Regions from separate parts of the Paenibacillus sp. FSL H3-0329 genome, predicted to be linked through region 3. Evidence: predicted binding sites of a transcription regulator. Region 3 holds the regulator's gene; each other region holds the start of a gene.

Region 1 (6,215 bases), 1.9 Mb from region 3:
AGAAATCAGCATTTCTCCCAGTGTAGCAAGCACCATTCCGAGCACTAAGCCAGGATAATTAGGCATCCACAAAAGAAACGCATAGCCACCCAAATAAAACAGGGCACTTGCAGTCATTTGCGCCGTTGAGGTAGACGCGAACCAGCGCTTAATCATTGTTACCAATGGCTGAGCTGCAAAAATCAAAATACCGTTCAGTGTCCAGAGAAAACCATAAGTTTTCTTAGGCCAGCCCTCTGAAATAATGAACGGAGATACCCCTGTATTCCAGATAGAGTTACCGAGAAGCAGGAACAAAGAACCGATCCCCATATAAAGATAAATACGAGTATGCCCCATTAGCTTCCACGTGGATTGTTTCTCTGGTTCATTCTTCTGATGCCCCATTACCTCATGCGCAGGTTCTCCACCGATTTTCTTCAGATATATAAAAAAGAAACCCGCAAATACCGCCGAAGTTACACCATTCATTACAAAGCTTAGCATATAGGAAATATCGGCCAAAAAACCACTTAATGCCGTACCCAGTGCTACACCAATATTATTGGCGACATAAATAACATTAAACAGCTCACCACGCTGCTTCGTGAAACGAAAGCCGATAAATGCCTGAATGGCAGGTAATGATAAGGAATTAAATAATCCTACCAGTCCCATTGCAACCATAAATAACGTCCAGTTGTTACTAGCTGCCGGCAAGGTGAACAGTGCCAAAGCATTCATGGCGAGCGCTCCGACAATCAGCCGGTTAACGCCTACCTTATGATAGAGTGAGCCCCCGAGTAGTTGACCCACGATCCCACCAACCGATTGAATAAGAATCACCAGTCCAGCATCTGACATGCTGCGTCCAAGCTCATCAAATACATACATCGTAACGAGCGGCCACATCAGCGCACTACCTGTTGCATTAATTAGGCTGGCAATTAGAAATATTTTCACTTCTTTTGGATATGCCTGTAAAAACTTCATAAGTAGTGTACATCCCCTGTTATATATGTGTCATTAATTCATCCAGTATTATCCCAAAACAGGGTTATGAGCAAGCATACACATTGACGTTTTATCGCGATAAAGTACGCATGAAATCTAGAGAATAAAACGCACATATCGCATGAATTATCCCGTCTCCCTTGGGGTTCACGTCCGCAGCCCTTCCTAGCTCTAATATCTATTCTTATTTTAAAGCCGTGGCTGTCGTCCGTAAAGCAAACTAAACAAGAAGAAACTGATTCGCTTTTAGAAAGACGGGGTAATAGAGCCTAGAAACACTCCCCCTTCAAAATTCGCCGTGATCCGATTTCGTTCCCCCGAGCGCGGATATATCACGGCGGATTTTTTTGTGTCTACATAACAAAAAGCACCCCTAAAACATTAACGCCACCAATAAGGCAGACCTTGAATGTTCTATGGAGTGCTCTATAAGACGAGCTTAAGCGTGTTTTTTGACACTGCTGCCGGACATGCTATCTACGGATTGAATAGCCGTAGGTGCTTTACGCAAGTATGCCATCCAATAGGCAGCTGCGACAAATATTGCTCCACCCGTTAGATTGCCGAGCCAGACGGGAACAAAGTTAGTGAAGTATTGCCCCCATGAATAGTAACCTTCAAAAATAGCTGCTGGAATTAGGAACATGTTAGCTACAACGTGCTGGAATCCGATCGCAACAAAGGCCATCGTTGGGAACCAAATACCAAGGATTTTGCCGCTGAAGTTATCTGCTCCATAGGAGAGCCACACTGCCAGCGCAACGAGCCAGTTACAGCCGATACCCGAAACAAATGCCGGAAAGAATTCTGCATCGATTTTATGACCAGCCATATCCACCAATTTCTCTAAATACACACCCTCTGAAGTTAAACCCACCACATGACCGAAGAAATAAGCTACAAATAATGCCCCTGCCAGATTACTAATCGTAATGAGCAAAAGATTCTTCACAACTTCCCAAAAAGAAATCTTCTTAGCCATAAAAGCGAGCGGCACGGCCATCATATTCCCTGTCAGCAGTTCTCCACCCGCAAGGAGTACCATGATCAGCCCAACGGGGAAGACTGCTGCCCCGATAAAGTTAGCAATGGAACCCCATTCCTGTGGTGCGCCAGCAATGACGCGAATATCCAATAAAAACCCGAGCGCAATAAACGCTCCTCCCAAAAAGCCCAGAATAAGTACGGTACTTAGCGGATTATGAGCTTTTTTTATGCCGTTCTCTACAGTTACTTCGGCAATTTGCTGCGGTTTGCTATAAGCCATGGTTCCTATCTCCTTCATCTATTTACTTCAAATTTGTTCCTTTATGACCATTGTAGCGTGTCGTAAAACACATTAACGTGATAATTATCACTTTGAGAAAACTAAGTGAAAGTTTTCACTGACATGTCAAATTTACTGCGACCTGTGCACAAATAGAAGTTTATGTATGACCGACTAAGCCAGCATATCTTGTTTCGTTGGATTACATTTGAGCGTACGCAGCAGCTATCGGACACAGTTGTCCTTATATGCAGCTATATCTCACTGTAGCTATACCTCGCTATCGGACATCGGACTCAGTTGACCCTATTCGTAGCATTTGAGCACATTTGGCTCGCTATCGGACCCCATAGTCGCTATTGCCACCAAAAACACAATAGTTGCACCTCATTTTATGTAATAGCTGCATTGGAGTCCGAAATCACACTCAAAAAGCGATTAATTGCTAAATAGCGGCTTCTGAGTCCGAAAGCTTCTGCGGTGGGCGTTGACTCAGCACGATCGGACTCAGATGACCCTAACCGTAGCTTCTGAACACATTTGGCTTACTATCGGACATCGGACTCAGATGACCCTATTGGTAGCATTTGAGCACATTTGGCTCGCTATCGAACCCCATAGTCGCTATTGCCACCAAAAACACACTAGCTGTACCTCATTCTATGTAATAGCTGCATTGGAGTCCGAAATCACGCTTAATAGGCGATTAATTACCAAATAGCGGCTTCTGGGTCCGATAGCTTCTGCGGTGGGCGTTGACTCAGCACGATCGGACTCAGATGACCTTATTCGTAACTTTCGAGCACATTTGACTTGCCATCGGACCCCATAGTCGCTATTGCCACCAAAAACACACTAGTTGTACCTCATTTTATGCAATAGCTGCATTGGAGTCCGAAATCATACTCAAACAGCGATTATTTGCTATATAGCGGCTTCTGAGTCTGAAAACTTCTAAGGAGGGCGGTGATTCAGCACGATCGGACTCAGATGACCTTATACGTAACTTTTGAGCACATTTGGCTTGCTATCGGACATCGGACTCAAATGACCTTAACTGTAACTTTCGAGCACATTTGGCTCGCTACCATCGCCGAAGCCATTGGATTCTACCTACCTATGCAGCTAATCATTCTGCACCTAACAAAAAAAGCAGCAACCCTCCCGTTACAGGAGAATCGCTGCTTTTCTAGCTTTATAAGGTTATCTTTTTCGTCGATAAATCACTCAGAAACAATCGTTTCTTTTTAAAATGTTACAGCCTCTTTGCTTGGTACTGTTGTCGGCAGCGCTTGAAGACCCACTGTATTCAGGAAGTTCCAAGGTTTGTTGTAATGCGGTTGGAAGAAGAAATCGATAAAGGCTAGTTGGTCGATTGTCATTTGATTTTGAATACATACAGACACTGTGTTGATCGATTGCGTCAGATCCATCTTGGACATAATTTGAGCCCCGAGAATACGGCGTGTGGCGCGATCAAACACTACTTTTAACTGAACCTGCTCAAAGGTGGGCATAAATTCTGGACGGTAGTTATCAATAATCATGGCGGTTTCCACGTCCATTCCTTCAGCCTTAGCTCCTTCTTCAGTAAGCCCTGTTGCAGCGATATTATCTTCATAAATCTTAATGCCCGAAGTCCCTTGTGTACCCATATAAGGAATGGTCTCTGTTACCAAGTTGCGTGCAACTAAGGTTCCCATCCGCACAGCATTGGTTGCCAGTGGGATATAGGCGTGTTTGCCTGTAGGGTTGTAGTGAATCGCACAGCTGTCGCCCGCGGCATATACATCTGGGCAGCTAGTCTGCATATAGTTATTGACCACAATGGCACCATTAGGCAGCATATCGACTTGACCTTTTAAGAGTTCAGTATTAGGACGGAAACCAATGCAGAGAATGACCAGATCTGTTTCATGCTCTCCTTTGCTTGTAATGACCTTTGTTACCTTACCATCTTTGCCCGCAAAAGAGCTGACCTTCTCATTCAGTGCCAATTTAATCCCATGATCCTGAAAAGATTGTTCGATCGGTGCAGTAAATTCTTGATCCAGATATTTACTCAGAATGCGATCTTCACCATCAATTAGCGTAACTTGCTTCCCATTCATTTGAAAAGCTTCCACCAGTTCAACGCCGATATATCCAGCGCCGACGACGGTGATTTTATTCGCTTGTTTAGCTTTTTCTATAATAGTGTTGGAATGATCATAGTTCTTGGAAAGTAAAATCCCCTCGAGTTCAAATCCTTCAAGCTTCGGCACAATCGGCCATGAACCTGTAGTCATAATCAGCTTATCGTAGGTGTCAGCGAACTCGTGGCCTGTCTCCAGATTGCGTACACGCAATGTTTTGGACTTCGTATCCACTGCAGTTACTTCATGACGCATATTGGTCTTTACGCCAAGCTCTGCAAGCTTTTCTGGTGAAGAATAGAATAGCCCCTCTGGGTCTTTAACCACTCCACCTACATACAAGGCAATTCCACAGGATAAGAAGGAAATATTATCATTACGCTCATATACAGTAATCTCGGCATCCGGGTAAAGCTGAGCAGTATTCACAATTGCGGCGGTTCCGGCATGGGTACATCCAATGACAGCTACTTTCATTATTTCTTCCTCCTTCAAATGGACAATCGGGTTATATATTTGACTTGCATGACCGATCAATGATGGAATCTGATCAACAATGGGTTAGTTGTGATTTATTTCACTTTATAAATTGATTATATTGTGATATTTATCACATTACAAGTCTTTTCCGCCTATATCCTCAAATTGTTCACAATTTTAAGTTTTTTCCGCCACTGCTGCCGAATGCGACGACCTCATTAGCTTTGCCACGTGAGAGGTACATTATGATCTGCATTTGCAGGAATCCAAAGGAAGCATAAAAAAGGCTTCCCCTCTAATACAACAAGGAGAAGCCCTTTATTAAACACTTTTACACCAGACCGTGAATCTCTCCGTCCTCGTCCATCCATAGTCCCTCAGCAGCTGGCTTAGCTGGCAGACCTGGCATCGTAACGATATTGCCTGTAATAACTACCGCAAAGCCTGCACCAAGCGAAAGAGTAATATCTCGGACACCAATCGTAAAACCTTCCGGTGCTCCGAGGAGTCTAGGCTGGTCGGAGAAGGAATAAGGCGTCTTCGCCAAACATACTTGAAGATCATTTAGCCCAAGCCGCTCAATAACCGCCAGACTACGCTTAGCCGCCGGAGAAAAGTTCACTTCTGCCCCGCGGTAAATCTCACGGACAATTTTGTTGATTTTGGATGAAATGTCGAGATCTTTCTCATACAAAGGAGCAAAGTGGCTCGTGCCACTATTATTCAAGAGCTTGTTCAGCTCAGAAGCCAGCTCCTGTCCACCTGCACTACCTTCCGCCCATACTTTTGAGATTGCAGCCGGCACGTTTAAATTGCGGCAGGCCTCCAGTACATCGTTAATCTCGCCCTCACTGTCCCCTTCAAAATGATTAATGGCAACTAAAACAGGGACTCCAAATTTACCGAGATTCTCTACATGGCGTTCTAAATTCACCAATCCCGCGCGCAGCGCCGTCCGATTCTCGGTTAGAAGCTCACCTTTAGGCACACCACCGTTATATTTCAAGGACTTAACAGTTACGACAAGAACAGCAGCAGAAGGGGTTAACCCGGCCTGTTGGCATTTGATATCCATGAATTTCTCTGCACCAAGATCCGCTCCGAAGCCTGCTTCGGTGACCACAACATCCCCTAGCTTAAGGGCATAACGAGTGCCAATAACACTGCTGCAGCCATGAGCGATATTCGCAAACGGACCCCCGTGCACAATAACAGGCGTACCTTCCAGAGTCTGTACCAAGTTTGGCTTAACTGCTTCCTTAAGCAGCGCTGTCATCGCTTCAACGGCCCCGATTCGCTCGGCTGTTACCGGTTGTCCCTCTTGGTCATAACCAATTAGA
Region 2 (6,215 bases), 2.4 Mb from region 3:
AATGCCTTTCTGGTCACAGGCGAGTATAGAGAGCTGCCTGCCGATACTAAATCGAAAAGCTTCTCCACATATATTCCTCCTACAGATGCCGCTATCAATGAACTGATTCAAGCCAGTGATGTTAATGGGATTGAATTAACTCAGAAGAAAATGGAAGGTACCAGCATTTGGCTGACATTCCTTTCTTCAATTATCCCACTGGTAATTATGTTCATCTTGTTCTTCTTCCTGTTTAATCAGGCGCAAGGTGGCGGCGGTAAAGTCATGAATTTCGGCAAGAGCAAGGCTCGGTTATATAATGAAGAGAAGAAGAAAATCAGCTTTGAGGATGTTGCAGGGGCGGACGAAGAGAAGCAAGAGCTTGTCGAAGTCGTTGAGTTCCTGAAAGATCCACGCAAATTTGCAGCTGTCGGCGCACGTATTCCTAAGGGCGTATTGCTTGTAGGTCCTCCGGGAACAGGTAAAACATTGCTTGCCCGTGCGGTAGCAGGTGAAGCTGGCGTTCCTTTCTTTAGTATTTCCGGTTCTGACTTTGTGGAAATGTTCGTGGGTGTCGGTGCTTCTCGGGTACGTGATTTGTTCGAGAATGCTAAGAAGAATGCTCCATGTATTATCTTCATTGATGAAATTGATGCTGTGGGTCGTCAGCGTGGTGCCGGTCTTGGTGGCGGACATGACGAGCGTGAGCAGACGCTTAACCAATTGCTGGTTGAGATGGATGGATTCGGTGGTAACGAAGGCATTATTATTGTAGCGGCGACTAACCGCGCTGATATACTTGATCCGGCATTGCTTCGTCCAGGACGTTTTGACCGTCAAATTACGGTTGACCGTCCTGATGTGAAAGGCCGTGAAGCTGTACTTAAGGTGCACGCTCGTAACAAACCGCTTACGAAAGATGTAAGACTGGATGTTGTTGCTAAACGCACAACCGGATTCACAGGTGCTGATTTGGAGAATCTGCTGAATGAGGCAGCTTTGCTAGCTGCACGCCGTAACCGTAAAGATATTTCCATGATTGAAGTGGATGAAGCTATTGACCGTGTTATCGTAGGTACTGAGAAACGCAGCCGTGTGATCAGTGACCGCGAGAAACGTATTGTAGCTTATCATGAAGCAGGCCATACTATTGCTGGTTACTTCCTTGAGCACGCCGATATGGTGCATAAAGTTACTATTATCCCACGCGGACGTGCAGGCGGATACGTTATTATGCTTCCGAAGGAAGATCGGATGATCGTTACCAAGCAGGAGCTTTTAGATAAGGTTACTGGATTACTTGGTGGACGTGTTGCCGAAGAATTGTTTATTGGTGAGATCGGTACGGGTGCATACAGTGACTTCCAACAGGCTACGCGCATCGTGCGTGCCATGATTATGGAGTACGGTATGAGCGATAAGCTTGGACCTATGCAGTTCGGATCTTCTCAAGGTCAAGTATTCTTAGGTCGTGATATTGGGCATGAACAGAATTACAGTGACTCCATTGCTTATGAGATTGATCAGGAAATGCAGAACTTTATTACTTCGAGTTACGAACGTTGTAAAGATCTGTTGATCAAACACTCCAAAGAAATGCACTTGATTGCCAATACATTACTTGAGAAAGAAACACTTGAGCTTGATCAGATCACACAACTGATTGAACAAGGATTCCTTTCCGAGGATGGTAAACCAGAGGGTGGCGAAGGTGTTGCCCATGAAGTTGGCGAGCCTGTCATCGACAATATCGGTGATGTGCGAGTTCGCATTCAAGGCAAGCCTGAGGACGAACAGTCCACACTTCCTGACTTATCAAAGGATATCCCGAATAACCCTGATTCTGAGGGTAATGACGGTTCCGATGATGACAACAAAGGTGGGGGCACTAGCCTTACCTAATTGGGTCCACCATTCATATGATGTAAATTTATCCGGAGAACGTAACTGTTCTCCGGATTTTTTATTTTAATTTTTAAGGGATTCTATGCCTTAAAGCCTGTCCAGTTACATTGACAGGGGCTGGAACGTTGTGTACATTAGTGATTAATATTACTTACTATTTATATCAGCATGTTCATTTTTTCACCATGATGGCGCATGCCATTTGATAACATCATGTCGGCGAAAAGCCGCGAGGATTTAAGGGGGAGAACAATCGGTGGAAGCTCTGGCGCTTGAGCGCAAGCAGGAACAGAATCGAGAACTTCGTATACGTCTTGAACAGCTTAAAAAGGAACGAAACGCAATCATTTTAGCTCATTATTATCAGCGTGATGAAATTCAGGAGGTTGCCGATTTCCGGGGCGACTCTTTTTTACTCGCTCAGAAGGCTGCAGAGACAGATGCGGAAGTTATTGTATTCTGCGGTGTTCATTTCATGGGGGAAAGTGCAAAAATTCTAGCCCCGAACAAAACCGTCCTTATTCCTGATGAACGTGCAGGCTGTCCAATGGCAGATATGGTCAATGTAGACGGTTTGCGTAAGCTTAAAGCTCAACATCCAAATGCTAAAGTAGTCACTTATATCAACTCGTCTGCCGAGATTAAAGCAGAAACCGATATTTGTTGTACCTCAGCTAATGCTGTGAAAGTAATCGAATCCCTTGATGCTGAAGAGATTATTTGGGTCCCAGATAAGAATCTTGGTCAATATGTACAAGATCAGACGGGCAAGAAGCTGATTATTTGGGAAGGCTATTGCAACACTCACGACATGTTGACCGTCAAAGATGTAGTAGAAATGAGAGCAAAATATCCAGATGCGGAATTTGTAGTTCATCCAGAGTGTCGTCCTGAAGTAGTGGCCATGGGTGACTATGTAGGCAGCACTACATCAATTCTGGAGTATTGCCGGAAATCGGATCGTAAGCAATTTATCGTTGGAACGGAAGATGGTACCGGATATCAGCTTCGTAAGGATAGTCCAGATAAAGAATTCCATTTTGCTACCAAATTTCTTGTTTGTCCTAATATGAAAGTTAATAATCTAAAAAAACTGGTGAAATGCCTGGAGACGATGAAGCCACAAATCTATGTACCGCCTGCTGTCGCCGACAAAGCCAGAACATCCCTAGAGCGCATGCTACAAGTCCGGTAGCATGCGCTACTCTTTCGTTGAAACAGGTGAAAAGCGGTCATGATTCCACAATATTTGGTTGATTTTGATCTTCGGGATATTCCTACGGTAAAGACAGATTGTATTGTTATTGGTTCAGGGATTGCCGGATTATTCACGGCTATTAAAGCCAGTGAAGATCGGCGTGTCATAATGATCACAAAGAAATCAGTAATGGAAAGTAATACTCGCTATGCACAGGGGGGGATCGCAGCTGTTATAGCTGAGGATGATTCCCCTGCTTACCACCGGCAGGATACCTTAATGGCCGGAGCAGGTCTTTGCTCCTCAACAGCTGTCGATGCACTTGTTAATGAAGGGCCGGAAGGCGTTCATGAGTTAATTCGCTTAGGAACTCTGTTTGATAAGGAAGATGGGGTACTGGCTTTGACTCAGGAAGGAGCGCACAGCCACCGCCGTATTTTGCATGCTAATGGGGATGCTACCGGTTATGAGATTGTTCGTGCATTGGCGGAACAGGTAGCGGAACATGAGAATATTGAGGTCTGGGATGATCATTATGTTATCGATCTCATCACTGAAGGTGGCGAATGTGTAGGCGCATTATTGCAGCGGCCCGGTGGTGGACGGTTGTTCCTGCAAGGGGATGCGACCATTTTGTGCTCTGGTGGAGCAGGACAATTATATCGATACACTACCAACCCTGAGGTAGCTACAGGAGATGGTGTAGCGATCGCCTATCGCGCTGGTGCTCATATACGAGATATGGAATTTATTCAATTTCATCCTACAGCACTTAGTTACCCAGGAGCTCCTAGATTTTTAATCTCCGAAGCTGTGCGTGGGGAAGGAGCAGTCTTGCGCAATATTAATGGAGAGCGGTTCATGGAGCGTTATCATAACCTGCTTGAACTAGCCCCGCGGGATATTGTAGCGCGAGCTATTGTAAGTGAAATGGAACTTACTAAATCAACGTTCGTTTATTTGGATATTACACATGAATCTCCAGAGATGGTGAAGCATCGGTTTCCCACAATATATGAGACATGTATGGGCTATGGACTGGATATTACAAGTGATTGGATTCCAGTGGCTCCTGCTGCGCATTATATGATGGGGGGGATTAAGACCGATCTGAATGGAGAGAGTACCGTCCCGCGTCTGTTTGCTTGCGGAGAGGTTTCCTCCACAGGCCTGCATGGCGCTAACCGTTTAGCTAGTAATTCTTTATCTGAGGCCATTGTATTTGGACAGCGTATTATTGATCGGATTCATGAGCTTTCCCCGCTGGACCGTGATGTTTTATCGGTTATCAGTAACGAGGGCCGTGTAGATTCGCCAACTCAAGCTATTGTGGAACGTCGTTTGAAGCTACAGAAGGTAATGGTTCGATATGCCGGACTACGTCGTAACGAAGAGATGTTACTTAAAGGATTAGATGAATTAAAACGACAGCTGCCAATCTTTGGATCAGCTTTGTCCAAACGTGAGGAATATGAATTTGCTAATATGCTGACCTGCTGTTTGCTTGTGACAGAGTCTGCTCTGGCACGGGAGGAGAGCCGTGGGGCGCATTACCGTGAGGATTATCCGCAGCGGGATGATGATCAGTGGCGTAAGCACCTGCTTCAAATTCGCGAACTGGGAATAGTGGAGGAATTAAGCGATGATGTTTAATGGTTACAATGAAGAGCTAGTACAATCCATCAAGGCTTGGTTGCGGGAAGATGTTGGTTCCGGAGATGTAACCACGCAGATGACGATTCCAGTGGGCCATGAGTCCAAAGGGATTATTCATGCCAAGGAAGACGGGATAATTTGTGGCATCCCAATTGCAGAGCTGGTCTTTGAAATTGTGGATCCGGCGCTTAGTTTTACAGCCCTTGTCGAGGAAGGTCAAGCTGTAACCAAAGGGACTGTAATTATTGAGGTTGAGGGCAGCACACATGCGATTCTAACAGGTGAGCGGCTTGCGCTTAACTTGATGCAGCGTCTTTCGGGTGTGGCATCACGTACAGCTTCTTTCGTGCAGGTGCTGGAGGGATTACCGACTCGCTTAGTGGATACACGTAAGACAACACCAGGTCACCGGATGCTGGAGAAATATGCTGTTCGTATTGGTGGAGGCTTTAATCACCGTTTTGGCTTATATGATGCAGTTATGATCAAGGATAATCATATCAAAGGCGCGGGTGGTATTCGGCAGGCTGTAGGTCGTGCTCGGAAGAACATCCCGCATACGATGAGCATCGAAGTGGAGACCGAAAATTTAGAGCAAGTCGAAGAGGCGCTGGCAGCAGGTGCCGACATTATAATGCTCGATAACATGTCTAACGATATGATGAAGCAAGCCGTGGCTAGGATTAAATCCCAAGCTCCGCATGTTAAGACAGAGGCTTCTGGAAATGTATCGTTAGAAACCGTACGCGGGATTGCTGAAACGGGTGTGGATGTGATTTCTGTCGGGCGCCTTACGTACTCCTTCTCCAGTCTGGATATTAGTCTAGACCTTAATGCTAAGAAGGAAGGGCCTTTGTCATGATGCTTGCTGTCGATATCGGTAATACCAATATTGTTCTCGGTGTATATAGAAAACGCGAATTGCTGCATCATTTTCGGCTAAGCACTGCGCGCCAATCGACCGTGGATGAATATGGAGTAATGATACACAATCTTTTTCACATGTCAGGTATATCTGTCAAAGACGTTGAAGGTGTAATTATATCTTCGGTTGTTCCACCACTGGTTAAGACTATTGAGGATATGTGTATTAAATATATAGGGAAAGACCCATTGATTGTTGGACCAGGGATTAAGACGGGGCTTAACTTACGTTATGAGAATCCGCGTGAAATTGGCGCAGACCGGATTGTTAATGCAGTTGCTGCGATTGAACAATACAAATGTCCACTTGTGGTTGTTGATTTTGGTACGGCTACGACTTTTGATTGCATTGATGCAGGTGCTAATTATCTTGGTGGCGCGATAGTTCCTGGTCTAGGCATTTCAACAGAGGCATTATACCAGCGGGCATCTAAGCTGCCGCGAATTGAATTGGAGAAGCCTAAAAAGGTCATCGGACGTAATACGGTGCATGCGATGCAGGCCGGAATTATTTTTGGCTATGCGGGTCAGGTTGAGGGCATCGTTAAACGAA
Region 3 (6,215 bases):
AACCTTCGAAGGCTTCTTGCGCTTTACGCCGGATAGCTTCCTCATCCAGGGTTAAGCATTGCCCATGCTTGATGACCTGTTTACCATTCACCCACACATGCTCAACATCCTTAGCGCTAGCAGAGTAAACTGCATGAGACAACAGATCTGTGTGTGGCAGCAAATGCGGCTGATCTATATCAATTGCAATGAAATCAGCTTTCATCCCAACAGCAAGTCTACCTACATTATTTAAAAAGATGGACTGGGCGCCATATTCTGTAGCCATACGTAGAGCTTCTGGAGCTGGAACAGCCGTTGGATCACCGCTGACACCCTTATGAATGAGAGCTGCAAGCCGCATCTCTTCAAACATATCCAAGTTATTGTTGCTGGCCGCGCCATCCGTGCCAAGAGACACCTTCACACCAGCTTTTAGAAGATCAGTAACCCGAGCCACTCCGCTAGCCAGCTTCAAATTACTGCCCGGATTATGAGAGACACCCACATTATGGCGAGCCAAGATCTCAATCTCTTCATCATTTAAATGAACACCATGTGCAACTATCGAGGGACGTGTGAACATTCCAAGCTTCTCTAAGTGAGCTACAGGACGCAACCCGTAATCCGCCACATTTTGTTCCACTTCACGTTTCGTTTCGGACATATGCGTATGCATCGGTAAATCCAGATCATGCGCTGCCTGCACGAACTTAACCAGGAAGTCCGGAGGGCAAGTATAAGGGGCGTGCGGCGAGATCATAGTAGTAATTCTACCGTCCGCCTTTCCATGCCAGTTACGGGCAAAAGAAATCGCTTCCGCAAGCTTGTGATTCTGTACATCCTCTGGACATAACCCGATCACACCACGCATCAATACGGAACGGATACCTGATAACTCAGCTACCTCAGCTACTCGGTCCATATGATCATACATATCGAGGAAGGTCGTAGTTCCACCCTTCAGCATTTCCAATACAGATAAGGAGGTTCCCCAGTATACATCATCACCGGTGAACTTTTCCTCCATCGGCCACATTTTCTCCTGAAGCCACACTTGTAGCGCTAAATCATCTCCATATCCACGCAGCAAAGACATCGCCGCATGACCATGTGTGTTTACAAGTCCAGGCATGAACAGCAGACGACTGCCATCAACCACTTGCACTCCAGCTTCCATCTGAGGCTCTTCTTTTCCTATGTAAGTGATTAAATCATCTTCAATAGTCATATATCCACTCAGAACCGGCTCATCCGTTCCCGGAGTCAGAAAATACCCGCCCTTAATTATCGTTTTATTGCTGTTCATGTTCGCTTTCTTCCTTTCCATCCCGCAAGTAATAAGCAAGACTTTGCAGATCAGTTGTAAAATCAGCTGCATGCACCCGGATATTCGGTGGTGTCTTCAGAATCACAGGGGCAAAGTTCAAAATCGCTTCAATCCCAGAAGAAATGAGAATATCTGCTACATTTTGAGCTTCTGAATCAGGTACGGTAATAATGGCAATGCGAATACCTTGCTCACGAATCGTGCTGCCTAGTTCATCCATTGGTTGCACAGTAAGGGAGTTGATCTTACGTCCAACCTTAGGAGCGTACGAATCAAATATAGCCGTGATTTTCATAGTATCTTTGAGATATGCATTGTAATTAGACAAGGCATGTCCGAGATTACCTGCCCCTACTAAAGCTACATTAAGCTGTTGATCCAGCTTCAGAATATGACGGATTTTCTCAATAAGATACGTTACATCATAGCCGATACCTTTTCTGCCGAAGTCACCAAAATACGCTAAATCCTTACGAATCTGTGCGGGATTAAGATCAAGCTTTTGTCCAAGTTCCTGAGAGGAAACTGTTAATATTTCGCGATTCTGGAGATCATTCAAAAAACGCAAATACACAGGTAGTCTGCGAACAACGGCTTCTGATATTTTATCCGATTTCATATTTTTCCTCCTAAAAATAGTAATGTTCTTGTGAAAATCCATATTCAAACGTATACCTCTCCTTATTAAGGGCGGTACTGTAACTTACCGCCCTTAAGGATAAGGAGGAGCTAAACTGAAGACGAGCATTTTAAGAAGCGCCGCCATCCTCTAGCCATTCCGCTATGCGGGGGACCATTTGATCAGTCAGCATATGCTCCATTTTGGGACCAGGCAATGAATAAAGGAAATACTTCCCGTAATGAGATTCAATAACCCTTGTATCATAAACAATAACTATTCCGCGATCCTGCGCCGTGCGAACCAGTCTTCCGAATCCCTGCTTAAAACGAATAACCGCTTGAGGAACAGATAATTTCATGAACGGATTCTTCTTCTGGGCCTGCAATAACTCCGACTTCGCTTCCGCCAACGGGTGATTCGGTGGTTGAAACGGAAGTCTCACGATGGCCAGGCAAGTCAGTGCTTCACCTGGAATATCTACACCTTCCCAGAAGCTGCTCGTCCCCAGCAGAACGGATGCTGCACTGTCCTGAAAGCGGCGGATCAGCTTGCTCCGGCTGCCACCTTCCACGCCTTGACCAAGCACCGTAATCTCTTGTGAGGCCAAAGCCTCTTTAAGCGGATCATATACCTGACGCAGCATTTTATAAGAAGTAAACAGAACCAGCATCCGCCCACGTGTTGTTTTGGCAGCTTCTGCTAACGACTGTACGAGTGTATCGACAAATCGAGCATCGCCCACACTGCCCTTCACACTAGGAAAATCACGCGGTATAACTAGCAGCGCCTGCTCGCGATACTTAAAGGGAGATGGAAGGAGTGAGGTCATTAGACGTCCCTCTTCCGCAGCTTCGTTAAGTCCGAGATTATCAATCATAAACTGAAAAGATTTATCTACAGACAGCGTCGCCGAGGTAAGCACGATGCTTTTTTTCTTATCGAAGAACAACTCTTTAAGCTGGCTGCTAACATCCACAGGGACGGCATACATCTGCAGTGATTTGCTGCGGTAATTTCCATTTGCCTCCAGCCAATATACTACATTATCGTCATTCAGCCCCATAAAGAATCTTACTTGCTCACGTATGGAAGCCAAATCCTTAAATAAACCGCTAATATCAGTAACAAGACTGTCTGCTGAGGATTGGCTTTCCTGGTCACGCATCTCATTAAGCATTTTATCACCCTTACGGATGATGTCGCTTAACGTCAGATTCATAGTGTTCTCAAGCGCAACTAATTCATCCCAATCCTTCGGCTTACGGGCGGGAAGCAAACGCATAACCAGTTGTCCCGCTTCCCCTGCTGCCGCATCACTGCGTTCCGGCAAAAGGCTGAACAGCTTGTCGCTGAGTGCATCCCAGGTTTCTTTGACAGTAAGCAGATCCGGGTAGATCCGATCGATGACTCCGCTCCATTCTGAAGCCTCTTCACTGCCTGACGACTGTAAGATCTGGCGCAGAGCAGGAAGCTGTCCGTTTCGGCTATCTTTATACAGTCGCGATAACGTGTGTGCCACAGTGAAATGCTTCATATGCATGCCAAGATGTTTACCAGCCACATCTTCTAAATGATGTGCTTCATCAATTACAAGATGCTCGTAAGCTGGAAGCAGCTGGTGCCCAGCTTTAACATCTGCGAATAGCTTGGAGTGGTTCGTAATGACCACGTCAGCAATCCCAGCTTCATGCTTGGCCCTATGATAATAGCATTTGCGGAACCAAGGACAGGAACGGCCCAGACAGGAATCGGTATCGCTTGCCACCGTCTCCCAGAAATCACCGCCCCGGCCGCTTAAATTCAGCTCTTCATCATCCCCTGATTCACTTTGAGTGAGCCATACGATCATCTGAGCTGCAGTAAGCGCATCTTCCCTTGGGCTTATAAAGTCCTTTTTATTAATTTTATGCTCAAACTTACGCAGACACAAATAATGTCCTCTTCCCTTAAAAATAGCAGCTTTAAACGGAAAAGGAACTACCTGCGTTAACAAAGGGATATCCCGCTCGCGCAATTGGTCCTGCAGATTAATGGTATGAGTGCTGACCATGACTTTTTCATTGGTGCGAACGCTTTGATAAATGGCAGGCAACAAATAACCGAGCGATTTACCGGTTCCTGTGCCCGCTTCGATCAGTAGGTGTTTGTCTTCGGCAAGTGCCGTCATCACCTCATTGATCATAATATCCTGAGCTTCCCGGCTTTCATACTGCGGTAATGTGTCTTTAAGTCGTTTGGTTACTTCGTCCATATAATCAGTAAAAGATAAATTCGCTAGCGGATTCTCAGCATGCTCATCTCTAGGTGGCGCTAACTCCGTCCAGTCTCCTACTGCAAGCGCTAATTGACGATAGAAAGTCAGATCACCTTCGGGCTGTAGCGTCTCCGCTTCCCGCTCTCGCAGCAGACCATCAAAGTACCAGCCCAGATCACTATCCTCTTCGGTAAACAGCTCACAGAGTCTCTGGATCGTAAGCAGCGGCAGCTCGTAGAGCTCCTCCAGACATTTCAACAGCACTAAAGCAGTCGCAAGTGCATCACTATCTGCCTGATGCGGACGATCATGTGTCACTCCAAAATGAGCACTGACAGAGCCTAGCTGATAAGATGTGAGCGAAGGAAAGCAAATTTTCAGAAAATCAATCGTATCCAAAATCCGCCCTTGAAATGGCAAATAACCACAACGATCTAAAGCATTTTGTAAAAAATGGAAGTCGAAAGCGACATTATGCCCTACAAGCACAACATCATCCAAGAGCGGAACAAGCTCCATCATCATCTCATCCAGCTCAGGCGCATCCTTCACATCATCATCGGTAATCCCCGTCAGACCTGTTATAAAAGGAGGAATCGGCGTTCCGGGCTTGACATAGGAACCATATACCCGGGAGATGGACCGGTCTTCTTCTATAATTGCAAGGCCAACCTGGATAATTTCACCCACGGATTGGGTTCCTGTTGTTTCAAAATCAAGCACGGCAAATTTCATTATAATTCTATTCCCTTTCAATTGAGACTCTTAATCAGCATAACAGAAGTTGCGAAAAAAGGCGATGCACACCACTGGTTCAGGGGATGCATCGCTTGAATAGAAATTTCCAAAACCGTTATTCTTTTACAAAAGGGAAACCAGCTGATTTCCAAAATGCAGCTTCCCTCCACGACGGCGGCATACCTCTAAGTTAACGTTTGGCTCCGGAAGCGCCGGGTCATGCTGCAAGGCAAGGTCAAACAATTCCTGCGCTTCATTAAAACGTTCCTGTGAGGCTCGTATGCAGCCTAAAGCATTATATACCATGGCTTTCAGCTTGGTCTCCCGTATCAAGCCCAGCATATGGTTCAGATGACTCCAAGCGGCTTCACCGTCACCTTCCTGCAGATAAGAGATGGCTAAATATAATCGAGCAGCCAAGCTATCCGGGTATTGCGCAATAACTTCTTTAAACTGATCAATACACTTTCCATACATCAGCAGCTTATAATATCCCTGACCTCTTACAAAGGAATCCATACACAGCTCTGGTGCTTCCTGTTCCGGCACTTCCTCTTCGACCACTGCTGTAAAATCCGCACTTTCGCGAAAGTGACTTAGCTTCTCAGCAAAAGCGAGCCATTCATCCATCACTTTATCGCTCAGTCTATGCAGCATATTATAATTGCATAAAAGCTCGTTCCGGCGGGCACCCTCCGCTGTAGGGTAATCTGTTATGATCTCCTGAAGCACCTTGTTCATTTCAGCAAACAAATGTTGAAACATGGGCTATCCCCCCTTACTGAAGATGAAATCAGTTCAGCTTGCCTGACTTCATTTTCTGCGAGATCGGGGTCTTTCATCCCTGCCATTCATTACATGGCGTAAGTCCATACATTAAGCGATTGTAGCATGCAATTCATGATCAGCCAGCTTCACTGGTTTGTTATTCTCATCCACGAATACCACCGTTGGCTTATGTGACTCCAGTTCTTCCGAGGACAACATCGCATACGAAATGATAATTACTGTATCGCCCGGCTGAACAAGACGAGCTGCGGCACCATTAAGACAGATCACTCCGCTTCCACGCGGTCCAGGGATTACATAGGTCTCCAGTCGCGAACCATTATTGTTATCCACAATTTGAACTTTTTCATTCTCAAGAATGTCCGCGGCTTCCATCAAGCTCTCATCAATGGTAATACTGCCCACATAGTTTAAATTCGCTTCCGTTACTGTTGCGCGGTGAATTTTGGATTTCATCATATGTCTAAACAAGTGCAGCAACCTCCTTTGGAATAAATACATTA

The links. Region 3 encodes Rex, which represses fermentation and respiration genes when NADH is low (regulators of the CRP and FNR family bind a similar motif). Its sites were predicted from a motif close to TTGTGAAATATTTCACAA; they were not measured.
Region 1: NSQ66_RS28675 (formate/nitrite transporter family protein) is a predicted target of Rex. The motif match lies at 2,364-2,381, and genes of this name have one in related genera.
Region 2: nadA (quinolinate synthase NadA) is a predicted target of Rex. The motif match lies at 2,053-2,070, and genes of this name have one in related genera.

The regions. Positions count from the first base shown of each region.
Region 1 covers NZ_CP150150.1:6,486,219-6,492,433, forward strand. The annotation lists gene NSQ66_RS28670 (MFS transporter) at 1-972, opposite strand, end outside; gene NSQ66_RS28675 (formate/nitrite transporter family protein) at 1,433-2,260, opposite strand; gene NSQ66_RS28680 (FAD-dependent oxidoreductase) at 3,508-4,872, opposite strand; gene NSQ66_RS28685 (formate--tetrahydrofolate ligase) at 5,207-6,215, opposite strand, start outside.
Region 2 covers NZ_CP150150.1:72,779-78,993, forward strand. The annotation lists gene ftsH (ATP-dependent zinc metalloprotease FtsH) at 1-1,881, shown strand, start outside; gene nadA (quinolinate synthase NadA) at 2,141-3,079, shown strand; gene nadB (L-aspartate oxidase) at 3,119-4,735, shown strand; gene nadC (carboxylating nicotinate-nucleotide diphosphorylase) at 4,725-5,600, shown strand; gene NSQ66_RS00360 (type III pantothenate kinase) at 5,597-6,215, shown strand, end outside.
Region 3 covers NZ_CP150150.1:4,562,102-4,568,316, forward strand. The annotation lists gene NSQ66_RS20155 (amidohydrolase) at 1-1,288, opposite strand, end outside; gene NSQ66_RS20160 (redox-sensing transcriptional repressor Rex) at 1,275-1,928, opposite strand; gene dinG (ATP-dependent DNA helicase DinG) at 2,059-4,920, opposite strand; gene NSQ66_RS20170 (hypothetical protein) at 5,047-5,688, opposite strand; gene panD (aspartate 1-decarboxylase) at 5,800-6,183, opposite strand; gene panC (pantoate--beta-alanine ligase) at 6,176-6,215, opposite strand, start outside.